Regions from separate parts of the Shewanella litorisediminis genome, predicted to be linked through region 2. Evidence: predicted binding sites of a transcription regulator. Region 2 holds the regulator's gene; the other holds the start of a gene.
The links. The regulator FliA, encoded in region 2, starts transcription of late flagellar genes. The targets are predictions, from matches to a motif close to CTAAAGNTNNNNNNNNNNNNGCCGATA.
Positions count from the first base shown of each region.

Region 1 (16,651 bases), 2.0 Mb from region 2:
GACGCCCTGACTTCTGCCGGCAGCAACCTCTGATTCATGCCGTCTGCCAATGTAATTTGACTGACCTTAACCGGTCGGGGGGCCTCGCCGGTCATGGCCTGCGAGGCAGATGGGAACCAAAGGGCTCCCAGCACTGCGGCAATACCTATCCCGGGAAACGGCCTGAGCTTGCTCATGGGAAACTCCTGTAAAGGTGCAACAGTATTAAAAAGAACCACTAAGAGGATAACAGTTTGACAACAAAATCAATAATTTTCCACATAAATGCAAGGGTTAATGGCAAATCCATGTCACAGATCAAGGACAGATTTAAGGCATAAAAAAACGGAGCACCAGGCTCCGTTTTTTTGTGATTGCGGAATGCTTACTTTACAAAGTCCACACCCAGCTGGATATCGCCCTTGAGGGTATCCAGCATGGCATCGCGGGCGTTGGCTTCGAACGCGCTCACTTCGCCGTAAGGCAGTACTTTTTCTACGCCGTTTTTACCCAGCAGCACTGGCTGAGCGAAGAACACTGCATGTTCGCTGCCGCCGTCAACATAGGCACATTCAACCACGTTGGCTTCGCCTTGCAGACCACGGATAAGAGACATACCAAAGCGGAAAGCTGCCTGCCCCATAGACAGGGTCGCACTGCCGCCACCGGCCTTGGCTTCAACCACTTCGGTACCGGCGTTCTGGATACGCTTGGTCAGGGCAGCAACTTCTTCATCAGAGAAGCTTACGCCTTCGATTTGCGACAGCAGAGGCAGAATGGTCACGCCGCTGTGGCCACCAATCACATTTACTTTCACGCTGCTTACGTCAACGCCCTTGGCTTCGGCAACGAAGGTCTCGGCGCGGATAACGTCCAGAGTGGTTACACCGAACAGACGGTTCTTGTCGTAAACACCGGCTTTCTTCAGCACTTCAGCGGCAATGGCCACAGTGGTGTTTACCGGGTTGGTGATGATACCAACCAAAGCTTTTGGACAGGTCACTGCCACTTTTTCAATCAGGTTACGAACGATACCTGCGTTGATGTTGAACAGATCAGAGCGATCCATACCTGGCTTACGGGCCACGCCAGCGGAAATCAGCACCACATCGGCACCTTCCAGCGCAGGCGTTGGGTCTTCACCGGAGAAACCTTTCACCTCAACGGCAGTTGGGATGTGGCTCAGATCCACCGCAACACCTGGTGTTACAGGGGCAATGTCATACAGAGACAGTTTAGAACCAGCAGGCAGTTGGGTTTTCAGGAGTAGGGCGAGGGCTTGGCCGATACCACCGGCGGCACCAAGAACAGCAACTTTCATAGGTATTCTCCGTTATATCTCGGAATTTGTGAGGTGGATCCTCAAATGATGGCGCCACATTAAAGCATCGTCACACAAATTTCAATTATCCCTTAGTCGGCTGCGGCCAAGGTTTGACGGCATTTTCCACTGTGATTGTCAGCAAATTGAAACAGGTGTTTGACCAGCCGTCCGGACGGCCGCCGTGACATGCATTTTTATTCACAACAAGCGGGGATTTGTTGACTTTTGGCTTTAAAATATGCAAAATGCGCTAGATTTTTGAATAACAACAAAGCAGCCCACTATGCAAAAAAATCAGGATGACCTCGTAAAAACCTTCAAAGCGCTGTTAAAGGAAGAGCGTTTCGGTTCCCAGAGCGAGATAGTTAATGCGCTGCAGGCCGAAGGCTTCAGCAATATCAACCAGTCCAAAGTCTCCCGCATGCTGAGCAAGTTTGGCGCGGTGCGTACCCGAAATGCCAAACAGGAGATGGTGTACTGTCTGCCTGCCGAACTCGGCGTACCCACTGCTGGCAGCCCGCTGAAGAATCTGGTGCTGGATGTGGACCATAACCAGGCCATGATTGTAGTACGTACCAGCCCGGGGGCCGCCCAGTTAATAGCCCGCCTGCTGGACTCCATCGGTAAACCCGAAGGGATCCTTGGCACCATCGCCGGCGACGATACCATCTTTATCTGCCCTTCCAGCATCAAGACCATCGAAGACACGCTGGAAACGGTTAAGTCCCTGTTTAATTACAGCGAGTAACCTAACACACATTGGGACAAGCACATAATTCAAACTAAAAAAGCGCCCCGAGGGGCGCTTTTTTCAATCCTGCCCCTGGATTAGATAATCCAATGACGGCGCAAAAAACGACGAGCCAGTCAACGCACGGGTGAAATGCATCAGGTGGTCGTGATTCCCTTCGCCATCGCCGTGAACCATAGAGTGGAGCATCTTTTCAAAATGCGACGGGGTGCGACAGACAGAGATAAACATCAGCCCCTGCTCTTTCACCGAACCATAGGGCATACTCTGGCGCAAAATCTCCATCGAGTTGCCCTGCTCATCTTTCAGGTTGACCCGTTTGATGTGGCTGGTCAGCGGCTTATCGGCAGACTCATATTCGATATTGTCCACCTTGGTACGGCCGATGATGTCTTCCTGCTTTTTCACCGGCAAGCGGTGCCACTTCGATAGGTTGTGGGCAAACTTTTGCACGTGCACATAGGCCCCGCCCCGGAACGCAGGATCTTCATCCCCCACCAGCGCAACCTCCTGACGGTGTCGACCACGCGGATTTTCAGTGCCGTCCACAAATCCGGTCAGATCACGGTTATCCATAAAGCGGAAACCACGTTCTTCATCCACCAGCTCCACCAGCTCGTCGAGCATCTGATTTACCTCATTGGCCACCAGATGCAGAATGTCCAGGCGATCACAACGCAGATGCACAAATAAATCGTACTCCAGCGCCGGCGCCTCCCGGTTGCCTTCGTGCATCGCCGGAAAAGGCTTCAGCTTTGCAGGGCGCTCCTGACCAAACAGGCTGTCCCAATAGTTGGCACCCACAGCCACAAAACCATTAAAGGCGCTGTCGGCGTATTGGTCCGTGAGGTCATAAAGGTACTGGGCAACACTGGCCAGGCTCGCACGCAGCGACTGTTCAACACCTTCATTGGCGTTAAACATCAGATAGACTGCGTGAAGATTGCCTTCGGCGCATACGCCCAACTGTTCACGTGGCATAACCTGATTATCCATATAATTAAGACCTTACTGAGTATGTCATTGTCGGTCATATTATCCCGTTCTTTAGGAAAAATTATCACCGACCGACGCACATTACACGAGATTGGTTGTTATTGGCGCTAATAGCCTGCAGCCTGGCCATCTTTTCGGCTCTCGGAGGCTCCGCGATATACGCCTGTTTCCACATTGATGCCAATGGCCTGATATCCGCCAAACTCCCCCAGGGCATCCCGCAGAACATGGCCCTTTTTCACCAGCTCACGACGGGTTTCCATGGAGAATCCTGACTCCAGGCTCACATAACCGCCATCCGTCATCACCTCGCCGGTTGGCTCGCTCGACCCAGAGTGCAGAATACGCGGCGCATCGCCCGCTTCTTGCAGATTCATCCCAAAATCAATCAGGTTTATCATGATTTGCGCATGCATCTGCGGCTGGGTGGCACCGCCCATCACCCCAAAACTGAGCCAGGGTTTACCGTCTTTGGTCACAAACGCAGGGATAATGGTGTGGAAGGGCCGCTTGCCAGGCGCATAGGAATTGGGGCGTCCGGGGGTTAAATCAAACAGCTGCCCCCTATCCTGCAGCACAAAGCCCAAGTCCGGCGGTGTCATTCCCGACCCCATACCGCGGAAATTGCTTTGGATCAGCGACACCATGTTACCTTCGCTGTCTGCGGTGGTGAGATACACGGTATCGCCCTGCTGCAGATTGGGGTTACCCGGCTCCACCGACTTGGCGGCTCTTGGACCAATGAGCTTTGCGCGCTCGCGATTATAGCGCTCTGAGATAAGCTCACTCACTGGCACGTCGGCAAAGGCCATGTCGGCGTAAAAACGCGCCCTGTCAGCGAAGGCGAGCTTTTTCGCTTCAACAAAATGGTGCACGTAGTCGACACTGTCGTGCCCCATGGCTTTTAAATCAAAAGGTTCGAGGGTTTTTAGAATTTGCAGCGCTGCGATACCCTGACCATTCGGCGGCAGTTCCCACACATCATAGCCACGGTAGTTGACTGACACCGGCTCTATCCATTCGCTGGTGTGGCTCGCGAGATCCTCATAACTTAAGTAGCCGCCATTGGCCTTCATGTAACTGTCGATACTGCGGGCAATATCACCCTTATAGAAGGCATCCCGGCCACCTTTGGCAATTTGCTCGTAGGTATTGGCCAAAGCCGGATTTTTCATGATCTCGCCCCTGGCGGGCATTTTGCCATTGGGCATATAGGTCTCGCTGAAACCCGGGTACTTGGCGAGGCGTCTGGCGCTGCCTTCCAGATAAAACGCGATAAGTTCGGAAACGGGGAAGCCCTTACGGGCGTATTCGATGGACGGATTTAGAATTTGCGACATCGGCAGTTTGCCGAAGCGGTCATGCAGCTCGAACCAGCCATCCACGGCGCCCGGCACAGATACCGGCAGCGGGCCAAAGGGTGGCAAAAACTCAAGCCCCTGTGCCTTAAGCATCTCCAGCGTGAGTGACTTGGGGCTGCGGCCCGAGGCGTTTAAGCCATAAAGGCGCTTGTCCCTGGCGCTCCAGACAATGGCAAAAAGATCACCACCCACGCCAGAGCCTGTGGGCTCTACCAGCCCGAGCATGGCGTTGGCGGCAATGGCCGCGTCCACTGCGCTGCCTCCGGCTTTCAATACATCCAGGGCGACTTGAGTGGCCAGCGGCTGGCTGGTCGCCGCCATCCCCTGGGTGGCATAGACCTCCGAACGACTGGCAAACGCCTTACCTGTGATCCTGTCCATGGCCAACACTCCTTCGCTGCGGCCCAGTCCGATAACGGCCAGGGCAAAAATGGTGATTGTAAACCTGTTCATGCTGAGTCCTCCCAGAACACAAACTACACAGGTTTACCTCAATAATCACCTGTTTAAGCAAAGATAACCGGTGTATCGGCCGTAGCTGACAAGCTGACACGACTGCCACAGGCGAGGTGTCCCAGGTGGCTGTGAATATCCAGCACCTGCTCTCCAAGGCGTACCAGATAATGGCAACCGTTTCCGAGAAAGCGGCGCTCAAGAATTTCCCCGGCACCATCGTCCCTGGCTTCAATCAACAACTGCTCTGGGCGCAGCAGCCAACGTCCAGCGTCTGACGCAGCCTTAAAGTCGTGTGGCAAAGGGAAAGCCCCCAGGGTGCTGATGAGTTGCCCGCCTTCAAGCTTCACATCCAGATAATTGCTGGCGCCGAGAAAGTCGGCCACATAGGGCGTATTGGGACTTTGATACAAGGTTTCCGGAATGCCGTGCTGCACTATGCGGCCCTCTTCAAACAGCGCCAGGGTATCGGCAAAGGCAAAGGCCTCGTCCTTGCTGTGGGTCACAAACACCGCGCTGACATTGCGAGCCTTGAGAATGGCACGAATTTCCAGCATCAAAGCCCGGCGCACCTGGGCATCGATATTGGAAAAAGGTTCATCCAGAAGCAGAAGATCCGGCTCATAGGCCAAGGCTCTGGCGATAGACACCCGTTGCTGCTGGCCACCCGACAACTCGTGGGGATAGCGTTTTCCCAGGCCTTCCAGTTTGACCAGACTCAGCATTTCCTCAAGCCTGGCATTGCGGCTTTGCTTATCCAACTGACGAACACCAAACAGGATATTGTCGGCAACGGTGAGATGAGGAAACAGGGCATAGTCCTGAAATATCATGCCGATGCTGCGTTTTTCCGGTGCAACGAAGCAGCCATCAGCGCTGACGGTTTTCCCGTTAATGGCAATGCTGCCGGCAGAAATGTCCTGAAGCCCGGCAATGGTTCTGAGCAAGGTGGTTTTACCACAGCCACTGGGGCCAAGCAGCGCGGTGATTTCGCCCTGAGTCAGGGTCAGGTTGAGTCCACGCAGCACCTGCTCACCTCGATAATCGCTGTGAAGTCCCTGAATGCTTAAGGTCGACATATCAGCTCTCCTTCTCGATGGAACGGTTTAAAAACACCAGCGGTACCAATCCCACCAACACAATCACGATGGCACCCAGAGCGCCCTGCTCCAGCCGCTCATCCGACACATACTCGAACACCTTGGTCGCAAGGTTTTCAAACCCAATGGGTCTTAACAGCAGCGCAGCCGGCAACTCTTTCATGGCCTCAATAAAGACCAGCAGCAGTGAGGCCAATATCCCGGTGCGAAGCAGCGGTAAATGCACTCTGAAGAACAAGGCCACAGGCCCCTTGCCCATCGACAAAGCCGCCATGTCCAGCGACGGAGACAGCCTGCGCCAGCTGTTTTCGATACCACCTATGGCAATGGCAATAAAACGCACGCAAAAGGCAAAAATCAGTGCGAGGGTGCTGCCGGTGAACAGTAACCCGGGGCCATCAATCCCCAGCCAGGTACAAAAATCATTAAGGCCGAAATCGAGCCAGGTCAGGGGGCCAAGTACACCGATTGCCAGCACTGTACCCGGTAAGGCATAGCCCGTTGAAGCGAGCCGCGCGGGCATGGCATCCTGCGCTCTTGGGCTTATTCGGGCGATAAAGAGCAGCGCCAGCGCAAACACAACACAGAGCACGGCCGCAATGGCCGACAGTGAAAAGCTGTTCCAACTGTAACGCCAAAACTCGCCCTGCCAACTCAGGTCGAAGTAGCGCACCGCATAACCCAGCAAGATGCCAAGTGGCAGCAAAAAAGAGGCAAACAGCAGCAAGGTACAATAACCCAGGCCCACCCAGCGCCAGCGTCCCAGTGTCAGGCGGGGGATTTGTCCCGTGAGCGCCTGACGCTGAAACAGCTGCTGTCGGCGCCTGGCAAATCGCTCAAGCCAGATAAGTAAAAATACGGCCACCAGAATGATCATCGATAGCTTGGAAGCCGAGGCTAAACTGCCATAGCCAAGCCAGGTGTCGTATACGGCCGTGGTCAGAGTAGGCACAGCAAAATAACTGACGGTGGCGAAGTCGGCGGCGGTTTCCATGGCAACCAGCGCCACACCGGCGGCAATGGCGGGTCTTGCCATGGGCAGCGCCAAGCGCCAAAAGCTTTCCCGCTCACTGGCCCCCATCAGTCGGGATGCCTGCAGCAAACTCAGTGACTGTTCCATAAAGGCCGTTCGGGCCAGCAAAAAGATATAGGGGAAGAGCACCAAGGCCAGAATCAGCGTGGCGCCGCCGAGGCTGCGGATATCGGGAAACCAGTAATCGTTGACGCTGTTAACGCCAAGCAGTGCCCTCAGGGCCCGCTGAATTGGCCCGGGGTAGTCCAGCAAATCCGTGTAAACATAGGCCACGACATAGGCAGGCATCGCCAGTGGCAGCAACAAGGCCCATTGAAAAAAGCGCTTACCCGGCATATGACAGCGAGCCACCAACCAGGCAGCGGGAATCGCCAGCAATGCCGATAACAGGCTGACGCCGAGCATCAGCAGCAGGGTATTGAGGATATAGGTGGGCAGCACTGTCTCGGCCAGATGTGCAAACACCTCACCATCGGGCAGGGCGGCGGTGGCCAGCAGCGCCAGCAGCGGCGTTAAAAACAAGAATGCAATAAAAAAACCCAAAAACGACCAGCGCCTGGGCAATCCAACTACCATAGTGTATTCCAGTGGCGGCGCCCTCCGATGGCGCCGCGCGATTTAGGCGAATGCTATCGTCAGAGGTCGAATTTCACTTCATCAAGCAGTTTTACGGCTGCACCGTGATATTCAGCAAGCTTTTCTATGGCCAGAGTATCGGCCTTAAACTCGCCCCATGACGCCACCACGTCCGACGGTTTCACATCAACTTTAACCGGATACTCCATGTTGACTTCCGCATAGGCATGTTGTGCCTTATCCGATGCCAAGAACTCCATCAGCTTCACAGCCTTTTCTTTATTTGGCGCATATTTGGGCATGGCCATGCCGGATACGTTGATATGGGTGCCACGGTTAGACTGATTGGGGAAATTGATGTACACGGCATCGGCCCAGCTCTTCTGCTCCGGATCCTGCATCATGGCGCCAAAGTAATAGCTGTTGCCAATGGCAATGTCACACAAGCCTTCCTTTACGGCTTTGACCTGTGCCCTGTCGTTCCCCTGAGGTTTACGTGCCAGGTTGGCTTTCAAACCTTCAAGCCAGACTTTTGTTTCGGCCTCGCCTTTATTGGCAATCATCGAGGCCACCAGCGAAATGTTGTACGGATGCTTACCACTGCGGGTACAGATTTTACCCTTGTACTTGGGATCAGCCAGATCTTCGTAGTCGATATCCAGCTTACCCAGTCTCTCTTTGGAAGAATAAAGGCTGCGGGTGCGCACCGTCAGGGCATACCAGTCACCGTCGGCGGAGCGCAACTGCGCTGGAATGTTGCTCTCGAGTACAGGGCTTTGCACCTTGTCCACCAAATCTTTATCAACCAGTTCCATCAGTTTGGAGAACTCAGAGGTCAATACCAAATCCGCCGGAGACAGACGACCCTCTCGTTGCAGACGCTCTGCAATACCATCTTTGGCAAACACCAATTGGGTTTGAATACCGGTTTCTTTGGTGAATTCGGCCAGTATGGGCTCGATCAAAAACGCCTGCCGGTAGGAATAGACGGTCAGCTTGTCAGCCGCCATGGAAGAGCCGGTCAAACAGGCCAGGCCTGCGAACAATACCCCTTTGGACAATTTCATCTCGAACTCCCAGAATTTGCTTAAACCAAAACAAACTAATGATAATTATTATCACTTCAAACAGGGTAATCCAAGGGGTCGCGGCTGACAACTTAAACTCGTCAAATTGTTAGCTGAGTCAATAAAATTTATCGATACTGTTCAGCATGTTAGATACTTGCGCCAGAAGCAAAACCGCGGATTATCTCAAACTAAACTAAACTGAAACTTAATTGTTTACCGGCAAAGGAGCGAGCATTATGGACTTGTTTTTGCTGTTGCTGGCTCTGATAGTTTCAGTTGGCTGGTTTCTTTACAGCAAGTATCAATCGGATCACTGGCATCAACGTCACCGCCATTGCAGACACAAAAAGCATCCTGTTGTGCCCCATGAGCTGGAAATCCCCAAAGAATTTGGCGTGTATGAGTCACTCGAAGAGGTTGAGCATCAAGCCAGAATTAATGGTACAAGACCACAGGGACTGCATCCATTTCACTGTGTCAGTGTGGTTGCAGGCCAGAATGACTGCGATGCCCGACAGGCAATTGATGGACAAAGATTTCTCTCAGGTGAAGCCCCGGCAATTCCGCTGAAGGGTTGTAACGCTGAGGCGTGCCATTGCCACTACCAGCACTTTGAAGATCGCCGGATGCCGCACTCAGACAGGCGGGCAAGATATGGACTGACTGAAGAACTGTATGGTCATTTTGGCGAAAAAAATAAGCGCCAACTCCCAAGGGGACGGCGCATTACCGATGTTTAACAGGCTTTATCCGGGCGGGTTTCACGGAATATTGGCAGTTCACGCACCTCTTCAAACCAAAGTGCCAGCGCCGGAGCAAGATTGCGCCACTCCAGTGCCGGATGCCGGTAATCCATATAATCCAGTAAACACACCAACGCTATACTCCGGGCATTGATACGATCTGAACTCCCGGCTCCCTGACGTTCCAGCTCACGAATTCCCCTCAGCAACGCCTGCTCGAAACGGGACGTCCAAAACGCAGAGCGCACCCCCTCTTCTTCCCGCATCTGTTCCTGCCGCAGCTTTACGGCACTGTCGATAAGGCCTTTTAACAGGGAAAACTGGCACTGGGCATGCCAATCCAAACCGGACTCACCAAACAGCTGGCTCCTGGCATAGGTCGCATCAAGGTAGCGACAGATCACTTCACTGTCGTACAAGGCAGAACCATCGTTCAGAAACAGGCAGGGGATCTGTCCCAACGGATTGGCACTAAGCAAGGTATCGCCATTTTCCAATGGATTTGTGTTCAGCTCTTCGACATCCAATTCCAGATAGCGCACCAGGATTCGAACCATGCGGGAATAAGGCGAAGGTGCAGAACATAAAAGCTTCATGGGGAATTCCTTGTGTATTTACCAATATTTTTCAACGGTGATTTGCCCTGGCGTCCGGCGAAGGTTTTTACAAAGACCGCGTTCGAGTAATAACGCCTGCGTACCTGCAACCATCTCAGGATTACCACAAATCATTACCTGAGAATGCTCTGCAGACAATGTAAGGCCGCTCACGGCCTCCAGCTCACCGGACGCCAGCGCATCGGGGATCCTTTTGTGCAAGGCACCGGGTACTGTTTCGCGGGTAACGGATAAGATAAGCTGAAGCCTTGGCCTGCTCGCTGCCAGGGCTTGCAACTCATCGAGATAGGCCAAATCCTCAGCCCGGCGAACTCCATAAACGAGCACCAGATGTTCGAACCTTTCCCAAGGCTCTGCTGTGCCCAGCATGGAAATAAAGGGGCCGACGGCGGTACCTGTGGCCAGCATCCACAGCTGACGCCCTTCGACGGGAGAGTCGGGTAATTCACTCAGGGTTAAAAAGCCGGTCGCACTGGCAGAAACTTGAAGCACATCACCAGGGCTTAAGTCCTGCAACCTTGGGGACAACTCGCCTTCTTCAACGGCAACGGCCAGCACCTCGATATAGTCTGTTCCGGGAGGGTTAACCAGCGAGTAAGCCCTTGCTATGCGCTTGTCCTCGCTGGGTAAACTGAGTTTGATAAACTGGCCCGCGATAAAGGGCGCTATTTTGGCATCAATCTTGAGACTGAACAGCTTGTCGGTCCAATCCCTTCTTTGCAACACCCGGCCTTCAACCCACATGTCGCCTCCCCTACTTTGTGGCTGCAGTTCCAGCATAAGCAAGGGAGGAGAAAATAAAAACCCTTTTTAATGGAGACGTTTATCCTGCTGTGCTCTCTTCATGATGTTGTGGATTCATTCTCTCGGCAAAATCCTTCAACCCTTGCTGTACCAGGTCGTAGGTCTTATCAACTCCGGCGGCGATATCGCCTTCCAGAACCTTCAGGCCATCCAGTATATCTCTGGCCTCTTTAAAGCCCTGGTCGATAGCACCGCCTATCACTCCCATAAAACCTTCCAACTGCTGCTCGAAAGACTGACTGCTATTTTGTGATTGATAGACGCTGAAGAACTGGGTCGCAAAATCGACTATTCTGCCCGCTGTGGCTTCCGGAGAAGTATCAACGCCTTCCTCGGCGAGGCGCTCAATGGCCTGCTCGCCCTGTGTAGGCGCCAGCTGTTCATTGATAGCCTCAATCGCGGCGCGATAAAGTAACACCATGGGTTCGTTGGCAGCACTTAAGTTAACCTCCTGCTGCGCAGAGAGTATCGCTGCGTTCATCAAGGCACGGCTGGAGTGTGCTGCTGTCTTTTGGCTGGCAACCACGGCAACACTCTCACCATGATTTTTGCCGGTTCCAGGGCTCTTGTCTTTTGCCACTTGAGACACTGTGGCGCCGTGATTGGGTTGGGATGGGCGAATTTCCATGGGTTACCTCGATACTGGCACAAGCCTACTTAACCTCTGTATCGGATAATTTTTGTACAACTTTAATAAAAAGTCGCCCTGGTGTTGCGAGAAAGCAACGGGGTACACACTCGACTTAAGTTTTAATTTAAACTTAACCAGCCTTGAGTATAATGGCCGCCCAAATATTGATTCAGTTAACACTTAAGGAGTAAAGTGGGGACTGGATCAACCATTTAAAGCTCAGGATCCGGATAGTGAATAAGCCAAACATACCCGAGGCCAAACCTCGCAGTACCAGTTGTCAGAACTGCGACAGATTGACCGAGATTGAAGGAGAACAACTCTGTTTCAGGGATGGACGCATCATTCGATTGGCGCCTGCCGACGGGGAAAAGCATTTGCCGTTGCTGTGTGAGGGATGGCGTAAACCTCCATCCTCAAAGTAAGTAGCCCTAACCGTAAAAGCCTGCCGAAGGCTGGTTACCAGCGTTGGCGCTGCGGATCACATTGTCCAACACCATATCCGTGTTCAGCTTGGCCAGTGTCAATCCCCGTGTCGACACCTTAAGCCCCGCACAGAGCTGCGCATAGATATCCACCAGCGCTTCATGAGTCACCTGACGCTTTTTCAAGGTCGCCGAAACTGCGTTCCAGTCGGTGGTGACTTTTTCGTTCATACCTTCCAAATTGACCAGCAAAGCGATGTTTTTCATAGCGACTCCGTGACAATTTTTATCGTTTTTAGGATTATGCGAGCGCTTTGCTGAATCACACCTGAACTTCACTTCATCTTTTGCTCATGCTGAATGTGCCAAAGCCTGGCGTAAAGGCCGTCCATTGCAAGCAATTGTTGGTGGGTGCCCTGCTCGGCAATGCGCCCATGACTGAGCACCAAAATGCGGTCGGCATCCACTATGGTCGAAAGCCGATGGGCGACGACCAAACTGGTGTGTCCGGTTGCCACTTCTTTCAGGGCATCCAATATGGCCTTTTCGGCACGGCTGTCCAGTGATGAGGTTGCTTCATCAAACACCAGGATAGGAGAGCCTTTGAGCATGGCTCTGGCAATGGCGACCCGCTGCTTTTCTCCACCGGAAAGTTTAAGCCCACGCTCCCCCACCTTGGTGTCCCAACCGGATGGCAGCGCCGCCACAAAATCTGCAAGATGCGCATGACGGATGACAGCGCGCACTTCTTCATCACTGGCATCCGGGCGGCCGTAGCGGATATTTTCCAGCAAGGAATCGTTAAACAGCACTGTATCCTGGGGCACTATCGCAATGGCTTTTCTCAGGCTGTCCTGGGTCATGTCCCGAAGGTCTGTATCATCGATGCAGATCCGCCCTGAATCGACGTCATAAAACCTAAACAACAGCTTTATCAGGGTGGATTTGCCGGCACCGCTGTCACCCACAACAGCCACCTTTTCACCGGGAGCCACTGTGAAGCTGACATCCGATAAAATAGTGCGCTCATCGTAGCTGAAGTTAACCTGCTCAAAACGGATTTCCCCCCGCTGGCAGTCAAAATTCACGGCATCAGCCTTGTCTTCGATGCGCGGGGTTTTGTCCAGCAGCCCAAACATCCGCTCGATATTAGCCAGTGCGCCGCGGATCTCCCGGTAAACAAAACCCAAGAAGTTCAGCGGCATAAACAGCTGCATCATAAAGGCATTGATCAAAACGAAATCGCCCAGTGTCATCTGGCTTTCAGTCACATGCTTGGCCGCGAGAGCCATCATGGCGGTCATGGCAACGGCAATAATCAATGCCTGCCCCCCGTTGAGGGCAAACAGTGACAGGCGGTTATTCCGCTTCGCCGTTTCCCATGCCTCCAACGCCTTATCGTAGTGAGCCGACTCGAAGCGTTCGTTGTTAAAATACTTCACAGTTTCGTAGTTCAGCAGGCTGTCGATGGCGCGGGTATTGGAAATTGAATCGGCTTTGGCGGCCTGGCGCACATATTCGGTACGCCACTCGGTGGCTACCACGCTGAAGCCAATATAGAGGATGACAGAAACCAGCGTGATACCGGCGAACTGCCAGCCGTACTTAACGAAAAAGATGCCCACCACCAAGGCGATTTCCAGCAGGGTCGGCACTATGTTGAACACCATAAAACGCATCAGAAAACTGACGCCACTGGTGCCCCTCTCAATGTCTCTGGACAGGCCGCCGGTACGCCGCTCGAGGTGAAAGTCCAGATCAAGGCGGTGCAAATGATCAAACACCGCCAGTCCCAATCGCCGGATAGCCCGCTCGGTGACACGACCAAACAGGGTGTCGCGGATTTCCCCGGTGATGGACATCAGCAATCGGGCTCCACCGTACGCCAGCACCAACCCCAATGGCACGGCAACCAAGGCCTGGTTCCTGCCTGCATCCAACCCATCAACCAACCCCTTCAACAAAAAGGGCATGCCTACGCTCGCCAGCTTGGCAATCAGCAAGCAGAGCAGCGCAAGTAAAATACGTCCTTTAAACTCAAGCAAATAAGGCCATAGAAGGCCAAGTACTTTCCAGTTCAGCTTTTCGATGGGGCCTTCAAAATAGGCTGTTGGGCGCATAGGAATAAGACGAGTGAGAGTTTGAGAGGGATTCTATCATCCCCAAACGGGTTTGAACGTCTTGTTGTTGGCAAACTCACCATAATTCTTGAGCAGAGGGCTGACAGGCGACATCTTTGGCTGCATCTACAATGGCAAAATAATAGTACTTCATTCCATTAAAGCTACATTTAACTCAGTCTTTAGACTTACCAAAATATCATTTTGATAGCGCTTTATTACTAACGAAGTCGATTTTTTTCGCCTGAAAGCGTCTACGAGGTTATACAAGAAAAAAGAATTTGCTAATCTGTGACCACCTTACTGTCCGACCTGGCATGTTCTACTTGGCCGGCCATGAGTGTTCAGAATTCATTTCTGTAAAATACAATAACTTAAGGGCGATTTATGTTAGATTCTGCACAAGTTCAATACCCACCGCTCACTTTGATCCAAACCTGGGTATGGATGATGATGGAATCAGGCAATCCGGAGCTTCAGGAAAAGGGACGTCGAAATCTGATAAATTCTTTTGGCAGCCTGGCCAAGGCCAATGAGTACTTGGCGCAAAACCTGAAAAAGTAAGTAAAAGAAAAGGCGCCTCAGGCGCCTTTTTGATATCCGCTAAATCAGCTGCGATTTCGCCTTGCCAATACTGCATGATTAAGGGTGGCCAGCAGTTTAGCGCTATCATCCCAGCCGAGGCAGGCATCAGTCACGCTTTTGCCATATTCCAGCGGCACGCCGGGCACATGATCCTGACGACCTTCATTCAGATGACTCTCAACCATCACGCCAAAAATCCCTTTGTTACCCTCGGCAAGCTGACTGGCAACATCATCGGCCACCACCATTTGTCGGGTAAACTCTTTGCTGCTGTTGGCATGGCTGAAGTCAATCATCACATTGTCCGGCAATCCTGCACTTAACAACTGCGTCTGGATCCTGGCCACATGCTCACTGCTGTAATTGGGTTCACGCCCACCGCGAAGAATAATGTGGCAGTCCGGATTACCTTTGGTGGACACGATAGCCGAATGTCCAAACTTGGTTACTGACAGAAAATGATGGGGCGCAGCCGCAGCGCCAATGGCATCGATGGCTATTTTGATAGTACCGTCGGTACCGTTTTTAAACCCTACCGGGCAAGAAAGACCTGATGCCAGCTCGCGATGTACCTGAGACTCTGTGGTACGGGCTCCAATAGCGCCCCAACACATCAGATCGGCAACATACTGGGGCGTGATCATATCGAGAAACTCACCCGCAGTAGGCATGCCCATATGGTTAAGTTCCAGTAACAGCTTACGGGCCGTGCGCAGGCCGTCATTCAGCTTAAAGCTGTTGTCCATGTAGGGATCGTTGATAAGACCTTTCCAACCAACCGTGGTTCTGGGTTTTTCAAAATACACGCGCATCACCACTTCCAGCTGGTCGCGGTATTGCTCTCTCAGGGCAAGCAAACGCTGACCGTATTCCAGGGCCGCTTGCGGATCGTGGATAGAACAGGGGCCAATCACCACCAGCAGACGATCGTCTTTTTTTGCCAGCAAGTTGTGAATATTACTCCGGGCATTAAAAACCGTGGCAGATGCGTTCTCTGTTGCAGGAAATCGCTCGAGAATGGCGATAGGTGGCAGCAATTCTTTTACTTCATTAATACGAACGTCATCATTTTGGTAATACATAGGTTTTGCAAGCTCCGGAAAGGGTTAAATCACGTGTCTCTCTATCTGTTATGACCCTGTCAATTTAGCGACTAAACGGACCCGTGGCAATCAAGATATACTTTTTTAATAAATTCAAGCTTATCAGTATGAATTTATTAAAAATTTATGAAGTAAAAAATCATAATTAACTGAACTCGCCGATGAATGCGTGCCTGACTCACCTCGTTATGATGGCACCAAACACCGACATCCCCTCCCTGGCACCACTCCACAGATACAGCATTTCATACTGAAAGAAATTCCGTTTTTATTATGAACAGTTTAAAACAGGGCAGAATAGCAACCCGAATAGATATTCTTATTTTTCATAATGATAACAATGTAGAGCAAAAGCACCAAACCAGTGTATCGAGCCATTACCCTAAACTGTACTGACGTACCGTTTAAAAGACTTGCAAGCCAAAAAATGTTAGCGATAGGTTAATTGCGCAGGTCGGACGTCCTACCTGTTTCAACAAGACCATATAATTACATCAGACAAATGAAGACAGCCAAAACGCTAATGCTTCTGGGTCTGTTTGCAGTCAGCCCCCTGAGTTTGGCCGCGTCAGGAATAGCTTTTATTCATGGCACAGGTCATCAAACCGATGCGCTTAACGACTACTGGACCAGTGAATTTGTCAATTCCGTCCGCCAGGGTCTGCCAAGCAGCGCGAACTACGCAGTCATCAACTGCGATTTTGACCAGTATATGTGGGATGAGGCCGCCGCCGGCTGCCTTTCCAGCCAGCTGGGCAGTTTCATCGACAGTAAAAATATCAACGATTTGGTACTGCTCACCCACTCCAACGGTGGCAACGTTGTGCGTTGGATATTGTCCAATCCCACCTGGGATGCCCGCTACCCCAAGGTCATCAACGTAACCACCCGAGTCATCGCGCTGGCGCCCTCCAGCGGCGGAACACCGCTGGCCGACGCCGTAACCGAGGGGAATGTATTTGAAACCACCCTCGGCTGGC
Region 1 covers NZ_CP069213.1:692,070-708,720, reverse strand. The annotation lists gene JQC75_RS03130 (efflux RND transporter periplasmic adaptor subunit) at 1-176, opposite strand, end outside; gene mdh (malate dehydrogenase) at 365-1,300, opposite strand; gene argR (transcriptional regulator ArgR) at 1,587-2,051, shown strand; gene JQC75_RS03115 (Dyp-type peroxidase) at 2,115-3,050, opposite strand; gene ggt (gamma-glutamyltransferase) at 3,158-4,864, opposite strand; gene JQC75_RS03105 (ABC transporter ATP-binding protein) at 4,918-5,943, opposite strand; gene JQC75_RS03100 (ABC transporter permease) at 5,945-7,573, opposite strand; gene JQC75_RS03095 (Fe(3+) ABC transporter substrate-binding protein) at 7,633-8,640, opposite strand; gene JQC75_RS03090 (hypothetical protein) at 8,880-9,383, shown strand; gene JQC75_RS03085 (glutathione S-transferase) at 9,380-9,982, opposite strand; gene JQC75_RS03080 (ferredoxin--NADP reductase) at 10,001-10,747, opposite strand; gene JQC75_RS03075 (DUF5610 domain-containing protein) at 10,827-11,435, opposite strand; gene JQC75_RS03070 (hypothetical protein) at 11,870-12,130, opposite strand; gene JQC75_RS03065 (ABCB family ABC transporter ATP-binding protein/permease) at 12,199-13,983, opposite strand; gene JQC75_RS03060 (hypothetical protein) at 14,371-14,547, shown strand; gene aroG (3-deoxy-7-phosphoheptulonate synthase AroG) at 14,592-15,650, opposite strand; gene JQC75_RS03050 (hypothetical protein) at 16,174-16,651, shown strand, end outside.
Region 1: JQC75_RS03075 (DUF5610 domain-containing protein) is a predicted target of FliA. The motif match lies at 11,475-11,501, and genes of this name have one in related genera.

Region 2 (13,350 bases):
GCCTTTAAAATTCGCGAAATCGCCCGTGAATACGACATCGCCATCGTCTCAGCGCCGCCACTGGCACGGGCCATTTACCATACCACCAAGCTTAATCAGCAGGTCCCCGAAGGTCTCTTTACCGCAGTGGCTCAGGTACTTGCCTATGTGTTCCAGCTGCGACAATACCGTAAAGGTCGTGGCCGAAAGCCAACGCCCATCCCCCTCAATCAACCCATCCCGGACGAGCTCAAATACTGAGCGATTAGCAGATTGGCTGTCATTGCGAATCGCGATGCTCCGTAATTTGGCTTGGAATTTGCTTTGTAGGCCCAAAGTGTCAATTTTGGGTAGCGTCTGATGGATGTCATGGGCCAACTGGGTCAAATCAAAAAAATGAAACCGGCAAACCTGCAGGGCTTAGGCACCCCGGCATTGGTGCTTGCGGCCCTGGCGATGATAGTGCTGCCCATGCCGGCATTTCTGCTCGATATCCTGTTCTCATTTAACATTGCCCTTGCGCTGGTGGTACTGCTGGTTGCGATTTACACCAACAGACCATTGGATTTTGCTGCTTTCCCGACGGTTTTGCTGGTGGCGACGCTGCTGAGACTGGCGCTGAACGTTGCTTCTACCCGGGTGGTACTGCTTGAAGGTCACAATGGCCCTGATGCGGCCGGTAAGGTGATTGAAGCCTTTGGCTCTGTGGTGATAGGCGGCAACTACGCTGTGGGTCTGGTGGTGTTTTTAATCCTTATCATCATCAACTTCGCCGTGGTCACCAAGGGCGCCGGACGTATTTCCGAGGTGAGTGCCCGCTTCACTCTGGATGCCATGCCCGGTAAACAGATGGCCATCGATGCTGACTTGAATGCCGGTCTAATCAATCAGGAACAAGCCCGTACCCGCCGCGCCGAAGTAACCAAAGAAGCCGACTTTTACGGCGCCATGGACGGTGCGTCCAAGTTTGTGAAAGGCGACGCTATCGCCGGGATCATGATCCTGGTGATTAACATCCTTGGCGGCTTTGTTATCGGTATGGTGCAGCACGATCTGGCCTTTATGGATGCAGTAGAAATTTATACTCTGCTGACCATAGGTGACGGCCTGGTGGCCCAGATCCCTGGGCTTTTGCTCTCCATTGCCGCAGCGCTGATGGTGACCCGCCAGAACGAAGAAGGCGATATGGGTGGCATGGTGATGAGTCAGATGTTTGACAATCCCAAGTCGCTTGGCATTGCCGCTGGGGTGCTTTTTGTGATGGGCATAGTACCCGGTATGCCCCACCTTGCGTTTTTAACCTTTGCAGCGGCCACAGGCGCCGGCGCCTATTTCCTCAATAAACGCATAGAGAAGCGTAAGCAGCAGGCCCTTGAAGCCGCAGCAAGCGGCAGTGTCGAGAAGCTGGATAATTCTCCCAAGGAGCTCGGGTGGGACGATGTGCGCCATGTGGATACCATAGGGCTTGAAGTGGGTTACCGCCTGATCCCGCTGGTGGACAAGGGGCAGGGGGGAGAACTCCTGTCCCGCATCAAGGGCGTGCGTAAGAAGCTGTCGCAGGAGCTGGGCTTTTTGGTGCCCGCAGTGCACATTCGCGACAACCTGGATCTCGCCCCCAGCACCTATCGTATCTCGCTGATGGGCGTAGTGGTGGGTGAGGCCGAGATTCGTCACGACTGTGAACTGGCCATCAACCCGGGGCAGGTGTTTGGGCAACTCGATGGTGTCACGACCCGCGACCCTGCCTTTGGTCTGGAAGCGGTATGGATTGCGCCTGAGCTGCGTGAGCATGCCCAGACACTGGGGTATACCGTGGTTGACGCTGCCACAGTGGTAGCGACTCATATCAGTCAGACCCTCAGCAACAACGCCTCCAAGCTGCTCGGTTATGAAGAAGTACAGCAACTGCTGGATATTCTCGCGAAGCACTCACCCAAGCTGGTGGATGGCTTTATCCCCGATGTGATGTCCCTCGGCACCGTGGTGAAAGTGATGCAGAACCTGCTCAACGAAGGGGTGTCGGTGCGCGATCTGCGGACCATAGTCCAGACACTGCTGGAGTATGGTACCAAGTCCGGTGACACCGAGGTGCTCACGGCAGCGGTGCGTATCGCCCTTAAACGTATGATTGTTCAAGAAATAGCCGGTCCAGAGGCTGAAATCCCTGTCATAACTTTGGCGCCAGAATTGGAACAGATGTTGCATCAGTCGATGCAGGCTTCCGGCGGCGATGGTCCCAACATCGAACCCGGATTGGCCGAGCGGATGCAACAGTCACTTGCTGACGCCGCTCAGCGGCAGGAAATGGTGGGCCAGCCCGCCATACTGCTGACTTCGGGAATGCTGCGTTCGACCCTGTCGCGCTTTGTGAAATACACCATTCCCAACCTGAGGGTCATTTCCTACCAGGAAATTCCCGACGAGAAGCAGATAAGAATAGTGTCAGCTGTGGGCCAGTAAGAGGGTATAAAATTGAAAATCAAACGTTTTTTTGCAAAAGACATGCGTGCTGCTCTGGCTCAGGTGAAAGAAACCCTCGGTGCTGATGCTGTAATCATGTCCAATAAAAAAGTCACAGGCGGCATCGAAATTGTGGCTGCGGTTGATTACGATGAACCCAAGCCTTCGCCGGAGTCCAAGGTGGCTGCTACCAATCCATTTGAGATAAGCGATGACAAAGTCTCTTTGGGGGGTCGGGCTCCAGTGCGTACCAATCGTCAAAAAGTCAACGAAGCCCCTGCCGATTCGCTGCAGGCATTGCTCGAGCGCCAACAAAGCCGGATGAATCAGCAAATGGGTCACTCGGTTGAAGCGGATGATATGCCCGCCTGGGCCCGCGGCCTGGAAGCGCCGGTTGCGCCAAAAATGAAAGACACTCCCCGCCAGGCCACTTTTACGCCTGATGCCGATAAAAATCGTGCGCCGGGACGTCAGCAAATTGAACTGGATGCCATGAAAGAAGAGCTGGCATCACTGCGCAATTTGCTGACCCATCAGGTGTCTTCTTTGATGATTGAGCAGAAGAATCGTACCGATCCTGTGGGTGCCATGCTGGAAACCCGCTTGCTTGAGGCCGAATTCTCTCCCGCCGTGGCGGCAAAACTGGCAGGCTTATCCCAGCACTACAACCCTGCAGAGCTGGTTAAGGCTCTGCCACAAAGCCTGGCTAATATGCTGGATAATCAAGGCGATGATATTGTAAGACGTGGTGGGGTTGTTGCCTTTGTGGGGCCAACTGGTGTGGGGAAAACCACCTCAATTGCCAAAATTGCGGCCCGATTTGCCGCCCATCATGGTGCCGATCAGGTGGCGCTTATCACCACCGACCATTATCGCATTGGAGCCTTTGAGCAATTGGCAACTTATGGCAAAATCATGGGGTGTCCTGTAAAGCAAGCTCATGATCTCAATGAATTGCAACAAATTCTTTATCAGCTGCGCAATCGCAAGCTAGTATTGATAGATACCGCCGGTATGGGACAGCGAGATATGCGACTGGTGGAGCAATTGGACAATTTGACGGCTAACAGTGCCTTGCCGATCCGCAGTTATCTGGTATTGTCAGCAACGTCGCAACGTCGCGTGCTCCAGGATGCGGTAAAACACTTCCAGCGCATCCCTTTATCCGGCGCTGTGCTGACTAAACTGGATGAATCTGTTTCTTTGGCCGGCGCGTTAAGTGTACTTATCCAGAGTGGGTTGCCACTGAGTTATGTGACTGATGGACAAAGAGTTCCTGAGGATATGAAAGTCGCAGACACTTTGGCGTTGGCAAGACAGGCGCTTGATGCCCTGAATGAACCTGAGTATCAGGGCATCGACAACACTATGTGGTCGGAAAGCACGACCTTTGCGTTCGAGTAAAGCTATGACCCGTGATCAAGCAAGCGGTTTACGTATGATGAATCAGCCATATAACGAAAAAGTAAAAGTCATTGCCGTGACAGGCGGCAAAGGTGGGGTAGGTAAAACCAGCGTTTCCATCAATACGGCTGTGGCTCTGGCAGAAAAGGGCAAGCGGGTATTGGTATTGGATGCCGACCTGGGTTTGGCCAACGTGGATGTAATGTTAGGTCTGCGTGCCGAAAAAAATCTCTCCCATGTGTTGTCCGGTGACGCTGAACTGGATGACATTATTTTGCGTGGCCCCAAAGGCATTGGCATTGTACCTGCCACGTCGGGTACCCAGGCCATGGTGGAACTGACTGCGGCGCAGCATGCCGGGCTTATTCGCGCATTCAGTGAAATGCGCACCCAGTTTGATGTGCTTATTGTGGATACCGCAGCCGGTATCTCGGACATGGTGCTCAGTTTCTCCCGTGCTGCCCAGGATGTGTTGGTGGTGGTATGTGACGAACCGACGTCCATTACCGATGCCTATGCACTTATTAAAATCCTCAGTCGTGAGCACGGTGTGTTCCGGTTCAAAATTGTGGCAAATATGGTTCGCAGCTTACGCGAAGGCATGGAGCTTTTTGCTAAACTCAGCAAGGTTACTGACCGCTTTCTCGACGTTGCACTGGAACTGGTTGCAACAATTCCCTTCGACGAAAACTTGCGGAAATCAGTACGTAAGCAAAAATTGATTGTAGAAGCATACCCAAAATCACCTGCCGCCATTGCATACCATGGCCTGGCGAATAAGGTGATGAGCTGGCCGATACCGCAGCAGCCCGGTGGCCATCTGGAATTTTTCGTAGAACGTCTGGTACATCGTCCCGATTATCAAGAGGACAGAGCGAGTGAATAAAGCCGCGGCGTATACCTCCATGGAGAGTAAAACCTCCATCGTTGAACAGTACGCACCGCTGGTAAAAAGAATCGCGCACCATATGTTGGCCAGATTGCCGGCATCCGTACAGTTGGACGATTTGCTGCAGGCCGGCATGATTGGCCTGCTTGAGGCATCCGCCAAATTTGACGGCGGCAAAGGCGCCAAGTTTGAAACCTTTGCCGGCATTCGTATTCGTGGTGCCATGCTGGATGAAATCCGCAAAGGCGATTGGGTTCCACGTTCTGTCCATCGTAATCAGCGCAGAGTCGCCCAGGTGATAGATGAGCTGGAACAGGAGCTCGGACGTGATGCCCGGGACACAGAAATCGCCGAAAGACTTGATATGTCGATGGAGGAATACCATCATATCCTCAATGATGTTTCTGTTGGTAAAATCATAGGGATAGAAGATTTAGGCGTATCGCAGGATGTATTGGTTCCCGATGGGGAACAAACCAACGACATTTATGATGACCTGGCACAGAGCCAGTTTCAGCAGGCTTTGGCTGATGCCATTCGCCAGTTACCCGAGCGGGACGCGCTGGTGTTATCACTTTATTACGATGAAGCACTGAATTTAAAAGAAATAGGCGCCATTCTTGAGGTGAGTGAGTCGCGGGTATGCCAGATCCACAGTCAGGCCATGCTCAGGCTCAAAGGTAAGCTCAAGCACTGGACACAAGTATAAATTATTATTTGAGCAGCGAGAGTGTCAGCTCACCGGAGGAAACCTTGGACAAGAATATGAAGATTCTCATTGTTGACGACTTTTCAACAATGAGACGTATCATCAAGAACTTGTTGCGAGACTTGGGGTTTAATAACACCCAGGAAGCAGATGATGGCTCAACCGCCTTGCCAATGCTGCAAAAGGGTGATTTTGATTTTGTGGTTACCGATTGGAACATGCCGGGCATGCAGGGTATCGATTTGCTGAAAGCGATTCGCGCCGATGAAAACCTAAAGCATATTCCAGTACTGATGGTGACCGCAGAGGCCAAGCGTGAGCAGATTATTGCCGCCGCTCAGGCTGGCGTAAACGGCTATGTGGTTAAGCCTTTTACTGCTGCGACACTGAAAGAGAAGCTGGACAAGATATTCGAACGACTTGGTTGAGCAAGGATGAGCTATGCAGGCACACACATCAGGGCTCATTAGTCTCGAACAGGCACAGGAACTCGTCACACTCCTGAGTGCAGGTGAGCAGGAAAAGGCAGATTTACTGCTGAGGGATCTTGCGGTCCCCATTCAGAAAGAGCTGTTTGACGAAGTGGGTAAACTTACCCGCCAATTACATAGCGCGTTGGTCGATTTTCAGTTGGACAGCCGTCTGATGGAACTGGCCAGTATCGATATTCCTGACGCCAAAGAGCGACTGAATTACGTCATCGATATGACAGAGCAGGCAGCCAATAAAACCATGGATGCCGTCGAAGAGTGTTTGCCCCTCGCTGACGCCCTTATCAACCACATTCAAACCGTCATGCCGGCCTGGGATAAGCTCATGCGGCGTGATATCGACATTACCGAGTTCAAAAGCCTGTGCCATGACGTACAACAGCTGATGAATCGCAGTGCAATGGACTCAGAAAGACTGCGCGAGCTTTTGAATCAGATTTTAATGGCGCAGGATTTCCAGGACCTGACCGGGCAAATGATCCGACGTGTTATCGATTTGGTTCGTGAAGTCGAGAATAGCCTGGTGTCAATGTTGACCGTCTTTGGCGAGCAGCCAGCCACAGAAGTTACCCAGAAGAGTACCAGTAGCATAGAAGCGGAAGGCCCTATCATGAATGCCGAGCTTCGTCAGGATGTGGTGACTGGTCAGGATGAAGTCGATGACCTGTTGTCCAGTCTGGGTTTCTGATAAGGAGTCAATTTAATGTCATTTGATGTTGATGAAGAGATTCTGCAGGACTTTTTGATAGAAGCCGGCGAAATCCTCGAGCTTCTGCAGGAACAATTGGTTGCTCTTGAGAATAATCCGGAAGACACGGATTTGCTCAACGCCATTTTCCGGGGGTTCCACACGGTAAAAGGGGGGGCAGGTTTCCTCGGGCTTGCGCCCATGGTGGATGTCTGTCACGAATCCGAAAATACCTTTGATTTGCTCAGAACAGGTAAACGTCACGTTACCGCCGAATTGATGGATATCATTCTGCAGGCGGTGGACGCCATTAATACCATGTTCGCTCAAACCCAGGCAGGACAAGAGCAGGAGCCCGCCTCCGCGGAGTTGCTGGATAAGCTCAAGCTTCTGTCTTCAGGTGCACCCTTGCCATCAGAGGGGGGGGCAGCCTCTTCGCCCGCTTCATCTGAGCCAACGATAAGCGTCGCCGATGACATTCCCGGTGTTGAACTCTTTGGTGACCTTGAGGAGCCCGAGGCGGCCGAGCCCGCTACCCAGGCGCCTGCCATGGCTGATGACTTTCTGTTTGACTCACCCGCCAGCGATTCCAGCATCGACGAAATTAACGAAGCCGAATTTGAAGCGCTTCTGGATGCGCTGCACGGAAGCGGTAAAGGGCCTGGTGTCAGTGGGGCACCAAGCGCTGCACCAAGTACCGACAAAGGTGGCGCCAAAGCAGTACCTGCCGGTGATGAAATCACCGATGATGAGTTTGAAGCCTTACTCGATGAACTCCATGGTTCGGGCAAGTTCAAAGCCACCACCGATAAAGTGGTTGCCAAAGTGGAAGACAGCCCAGCCGACCATGTAGATACCGATGAAATCACCGATGACGAATTTGAAAAGTTGTTGGATGAACTTCACGGTAAAGGCACGGGGCCCGGCATCGCAACTGCTGCGAAACCCGCTTCGCCCGCTGCGGGTCAGCCCAAAGCGGCTGAGCCACCAAAACCCATCGCAAAACCATCGCCAACTCCAGAAGCGCCAAAACCCGTTGCTGCGGTTGAAAAAAGTCCTGCACCTGTTGCCAAAGCCGCGCCTGCGGGTGGCTCCTCCGTGCCGCAGGGCGAAACCACTGTGCGGGTCGATACGGCCAGACTGGATCAGATCATGAACATGGTTGGTGAGCTGGTGCTGGTGCGTAATCGCCTGGTCAGCCTGGGTGTGACCCGTGAAGATGAGGAAATGTCCAAGGCGCTGGCCAACCTCGATTTGGTGACTGCCGATTTGCAGGGCGCCGTGATGAAAACACGGATGCAGCCCATCAAGAAGGTATTTGGCCGCTTCCCCCGCGTGGTACGTGACCTGGCACGCAGCCTCAATAAAGAAATCGATTTGGTGCTGGTTGGCGAGGAAACTGACCTCGATAAGAACCTGGTGGAAGCCCTCGCAGACCCGCTGGTGCACCTGGTGCGCAACTCCGTAGACCACGGGATTGAAATGCCCGCCGATCGTGTGGCGAGCGGTAAACCCAAGACAGGTACCATTACGCTGTCGGCCAGCCAGGAAGGGGATCATATTCTCCTGAAAATTGAAGATGACGGCGCGGGGATGGATCCTGAGAAACTCAAGGCCATCGCGGTTAAACGCGGTGTACTTGATGAAGATGCCGCGGCAAGAATGTCAGACCATGAGGCCTACAACCTGATTTTTGCGCCAGGTTTCTCAACCAAAACCGAAATTTCCGATATTTCCGGTCGCGGTGTGGGCATGGACGTGGTGAAAACCCGTATCACTCAGCTCAACGGTACCGTGCATATCGATTCGATTAAGGGCAAGGGGACTATCCTCGAGATTAAGGTACCTTTGACGCTGGCGATTATGCCGACCCTGATGGTGGAAGTGGCCAAGCAGGTATTCGCTTTACCACTGTCGAGCGTGAATGAAATTTTCCACCTGGATTTGACCAAGACCAACATAGTTGACGGTCAGTTGACGGTCATTTTCAGAGACAAGGCCGTTCCACTCTTTTACCTTGAACAGTGGCTGAGCCGCAGCAAAACCAAGTTCAAGCATGGCGACAAAAAGCATGGCCATGTGGTGATAGTGCAATTGGGTACGCTGCAAATCGGTTTTGTGGTCGATGCCTTAATTGGTCAGGAAGAAGTCGTGATTAAGCCGCTGGGCGCTTTGCTCCATGGCACCCCGGGTATGGCCGGTGCCACCATTACGTCAGACGGTGGAATAGCGCTGATTTTGGATGTTCCCGGATTATTGAAACATTATGCCAAGCGGAAGTAGCTCCAGCGCGTGCTGTTGGCAGGAATATAAATGACAATAAAAGTATTGGTCGTTGATGACTCAAGCTTTTTCCGACGAAGGGTCAGTGAGATTGTTACTCAGGACCCGGAGTTGGAGGTAGTTGCAACGGCATCCAACGGTATGGAAGCCATTCAGATGGCCATGGAGCACAAGCCTCAGGTCATCACCATGGATATTGAAATGCCGGTGATGGACGGTATTACGGCTGTGCGCGAAATTATGGCCAAGGTACCGACCCCCATTTTGATGTTCTCCTCTTTGACTCACGATGGTGCCAAGGCGACTCTTGATGCGCTTGATGCCGGGGCATTGGACTTCTTACCCAAGCGGTTTGAAGACATTGCCACCAATAAAGACGAAGCCATCAAGCTTTTACAGCAGAGGGTCAAAGCCCTTGGCAGACGAAGGCTGTTCAGACCAATCACCTCCAGAGCCCCTGCCCCTGAACCAACGCGGCCCGCCATAGGTTCAAGGCCTCAGGTGCAATTGCAGCGGCCTCAGACGCCTGTGGCTGCGCCTGTGAGTTTGCGTGCCAGTGGCAAGCAATACAAATTACTGGCGATAGGCACCTCTACCGGTGGTCCTGTCGCACTGCAGAAAATCCTTACCCAGTTCCCCGCCAATTATCCGCTGCCTATTGTGCTTATTCAGCATATGCCTGCGGCTTTTACCCCGGCGTTTGCTCAGCGGCTCAATGGTCTTTGCCGTATTTCGGTCAAAGAAGCCGCCAGTGGCGACTTGCTGCAACCGGGCTGTGCCTATCTGGCACCCGGCGGCATGCAAATGATGATAGAAAAGGCCGGTGCCAGCGGGCGTATTAAAATAGTCGCCGGCAACGCAGATATGAACTACAAGCCTTGTGTCGACATTACCTTTGCCTCAGCCTCAAAAGCTTATGGCGGTGATGTGTTGGCCGTGGTGCTTACCGGTATGGGTGCCGATGGCCGGGAAGGCGCGCGCATGCTTAAAAATTTGGGCGCTACTGTCTGGGCACAGGATGAAGCGAGTTGTGTGGTCTACGGTATGCCTCAGGCTGTCACTGCCGCCGGGATATCCACTCAGTCCATTGGGCTTGAAAACATGGCCGAAGCCATTTTAAAAGAGTCTGGCCGTGGCTGATAAGCGCCGTGATGCCGCTGGCGGGATGACATTGGTCATCTTTTTGCTGGGGCTTTTCAGTGTGGTGATCACAGTGCTTTATTTCGATTTACGGGTAAAATACGCCCAGCTGAAAGACCGAAATGCAGAGTTGGCCGCAAGCCAGGTGCTGCTGATGGTGCCAGACAGCCAGGCAGAAGCGCTGGCCCAATGGTTGGAGACTCATCCCCGTGAGACAGAGCGTTTGCTCAAGCAGGTAGAAACCAAGGCAAACGAGGGGGATGGCGTCGCCACCGACGACTCCGTTAAGGAGACTGAAAGCATCCCCAAGGCACTGGTGCCTGAAGTTATTTCGGAAAATAGCGATGGAGTGAAAGTCATAGCACTCCCCAATGGCGGCATCAGGGTGACAACCCGTGACGAAAAAATTGAAAAAAAACAATAATCGCGTATTGAGGGCCTGAGACGTGAACGTCTGGACCATTGCAAACCAAAAAGGTGGTGTGGGTAAAACCACAACCGTAGCAAGTTTGGCAGGCCTGCTGGCCAAGCAGGGCAAGCGCGTGCTGATGGTTGACACCGATCCCCACGCATCATTGGGATATTACCTCGGTATTGATTCTGAAGAAGTGCCTGGCTCCCTGTATGATGTGTTTGTCGCCCATAAGTCCCTGACCAAAGATCTTATCAGGCAGCACACAGTACCAACCTTGGTGGAAAATCTGGATTTAATTCCGGCAACTATGGCGTTGGCGACCCTCGACCGTGCGCTGGGTCATCAGGAAGGCATGGGACTGGTGCTGCGAAACCTGCTCAAGCTGATGGAAGATGACTACGATGTGGCATTAATTGACTGCCCGCCGGTACTCGGTGTTCTCATGGTCAATGCGCTCGCTGCAAGTCAGCATATCGTTATACCGGTACAAACTGAGTTTCTGGCCATTAAGGGCCTTGACCGTATGATTAAGACCATGGAGTTAATGGGCCGCTCCAAAAATACCCGTTACAGCTATACCGTTGTGCCGACTATGTACGACAGACGCACCAAGGCCTCTCCGGCGGCGCTGGAGGCGCTGGCTCAGCAATATGGTGATACGCTCTGGCCTGATGTTATTCCGGTCGATACCAAGTTCCGCGATGCCAGTTTGGCGCATCTGCCTGCGTCGCATTACGCATCGGGTAGCCGTGGTATTAAAGCTTATGAACGTTTACTGACTTTTTTGATGGCCGGAGAATTTGACCATGTCAAAGTCAGTTGACGAAACCGTCGTTGATTTCTTCCGCTTGCTGCTGAGTGAAGATGCTCAGGCATCGGCGCAGACCGTGCTGACAGACGTATCCACCCAAGACTCCCCGGTTCTACCGCGAGAAGTCTTTGTATCAAATACCATTGCTGATGCGCGTCCCGCCGATTCGATTGTCTCTGACAAAAAGACTTTACCCACCGGTGATACCACGTCGGCGCGCAACATGCCGGCATCAGAACAGTCGATGCCAGCTTCGGCAAAACATGAGTCTGTGACAGTCAAACCCGAGTCAGCGCAGCAATCTCAAAGAGTCGCTCCCGGCTTGGACCCGCTGGATAAGGCCTCGTTGGAAAAACTGCTGGCACCGGTATTTGACGTTGTAAAACCGGTTGAGCAGCCAGCAATTGAGCAGCCAGCAATTGAGAAAAAAACCGCCTCAGCTGATTCAAAACCCGTGGTTGCAGAAGCTGCCTTCAAGGCAAAGATTGAGGTAAGACCGCAGGTTCAGGAAAAAATACAGGCCAAGGCAGCCCCCGAGGCAGCACAGCAAGTCGCCCAGGTTACGCCTGTACAATCGGCGCCACAAACACAAACCGGCGCCACGCCGCCCAGTATTACAAAAGACCTGCGTGAAGAGCTGGATGACGAATTCCAGGTACTATTCTTTAAAGTAGCCGGTTTGACCCTGGCTGTGCCCTTGGTCAGTTTGGGCGGAATAGTGAAGGTTGAACGCATCAACCACATTTTTGGACGCCCGGATTGGTTTTTAGGGGTACAGACCCACAGAGAGTCCCAACTGAATCTGGTGGACACCTGCGCCTGGGTGATGCCGGAAAAATACAATGAAGAACTGGCGCAAAACGTAAATTATCAATATCTTGTATTATTGGAAGACAGTAACTGGGGCTTGGCCTGTGAATCTTTGGTCAACTCGGTACGGATTAAGCAGTCCCAAGTCAATTGGCGCACCACGGCGGGCAAACGCCCTTGGTTGGCCGGTGTAGTGAAAGAACAAATGTGTGGCATCTTGAATGTCAGGGCATTGATCCAAATGCTCAATGCAGGTTTAGGTTGTCAGGATCCTATTAGCTGAGGTACGTATGACAGACTCGAGAAATGTAGCGGCAGTGGCTGCCGGAAAGGATGATGCGGTATTACAGTGGGTGACCTTCAGACTGGATAACGAAACCTATGGCATCAATGTGATGCAGGTTCAGGAGGTGCTGCGTTATACCGAGATTGCCCCTGTACCGGGTGCCCCCCACTACGTTTTGGGCATTATCAACCTGCGTGGCAATGTGGTTACGGTTATCGACACCCGTTCACGTTTTGGGCTGCAGCCTGCTGAAGTAGACGATTCTACCCGGATTGTGATCATCGAAGCTGAAAAGCAGGTCATCGGAATTTTGGTCGACAGTGTGGCCGAAGTGGTGTATCTGCGCCGCTCTGAAATCGACAATGCGCCAAACGTCGGCACCGAAGAGAGCGCCAAGTTTATTCAGGGCGTCAGCAACAGGGATAACGAACTGCTTATTCTGGTTGATTTGGACAAACTGCTGTCTGATGAAGAATGGGCAGAGCTTGCTCAGATTTAACGAAGTACCAAGCCACAGGCCGCCATTGGCGGCCTGTGGCGTATCTGACTCAGGGAGTTTTGTTGCTGCATGATTGAAAATGGGTTTCTGATAGCGGCCTTGGTGTATGTCGTCGCCTGTTTGGCTCTGGTGCTGTATCTGCAAAAGCAGCTGGGGAAGCTTCGTACCAAGGTGGATGCGCTGGCGCTGCTTCTTAAAGAAGCCGATAAGCAGCGGGAAGGATTCAAGCGAGAATTGCATGAGCTCAGAAGTGGCACCATAGGCGTGGGTAAGCGGGTATTGGAATTGGAAAAGCGCCTGGTGGCGCAGGACGCCAGAATTGATGAAACCCGCGAGCAGGATCCTCAGGCGAGACTTTATACCAGAGCGATGAAAATGGTCTCCCTTGGTGCCGGTATCGAAGAGCTGATGCACGAATGTGAGCTGCCACGGGCCGAGGCAGAGCTGCTGCTGCGACTTCACGGCAAAGGCTAGTTAACCGGTTGC
Region 2 covers NZ_CP069213.1:2,661,616-2,674,965, reverse strand. The annotation lists gene flhB (flagellar biosynthesis protein FlhB) at 1-240, shown strand, start outside; gene flhA (flagellar biosynthesis protein FlhA) at 340-2,439, shown strand; gene flhF (flagellar biosynthesis GTPase FlhF) at 2,452-3,843, shown strand; gene JQC75_RS11730 (MinD/ParA family protein) at 3,848-4,729, shown strand; gene JQC75_RS11725 (RNA polymerase sigma factor FliA) at 4,722-5,441, shown strand; gene cheY (chemotaxis response regulator CheY) at 5,486-5,869, shown strand; gene JQC75_RS11715 (protein phosphatase CheZ) at 5,883-6,620, shown strand; gene JQC75_RS11710 (chemotaxis protein CheA) at 6,636-8,903, shown strand; gene JQC75_RS11705 (protein-glutamate methylesterase/protein-glutamine glutaminase) at 8,934-10,043, shown strand; gene JQC75_RS11700 (membrane anchored protein in chemotaxis locus) at 10,036-10,467, shown strand; gene JQC75_RS11695 (ParA family protein) at 10,490-11,281, shown strand; gene JQC75_RS11690 (chemotaxis protein CheW) at 11,265-12,362, shown strand; gene JQC75_RS11685 (chemotaxis protein CheW) at 12,370-12,864, shown strand; gene JQC75_RS11680 (DUF2802 domain-containing protein) at 12,937-13,338, shown strand.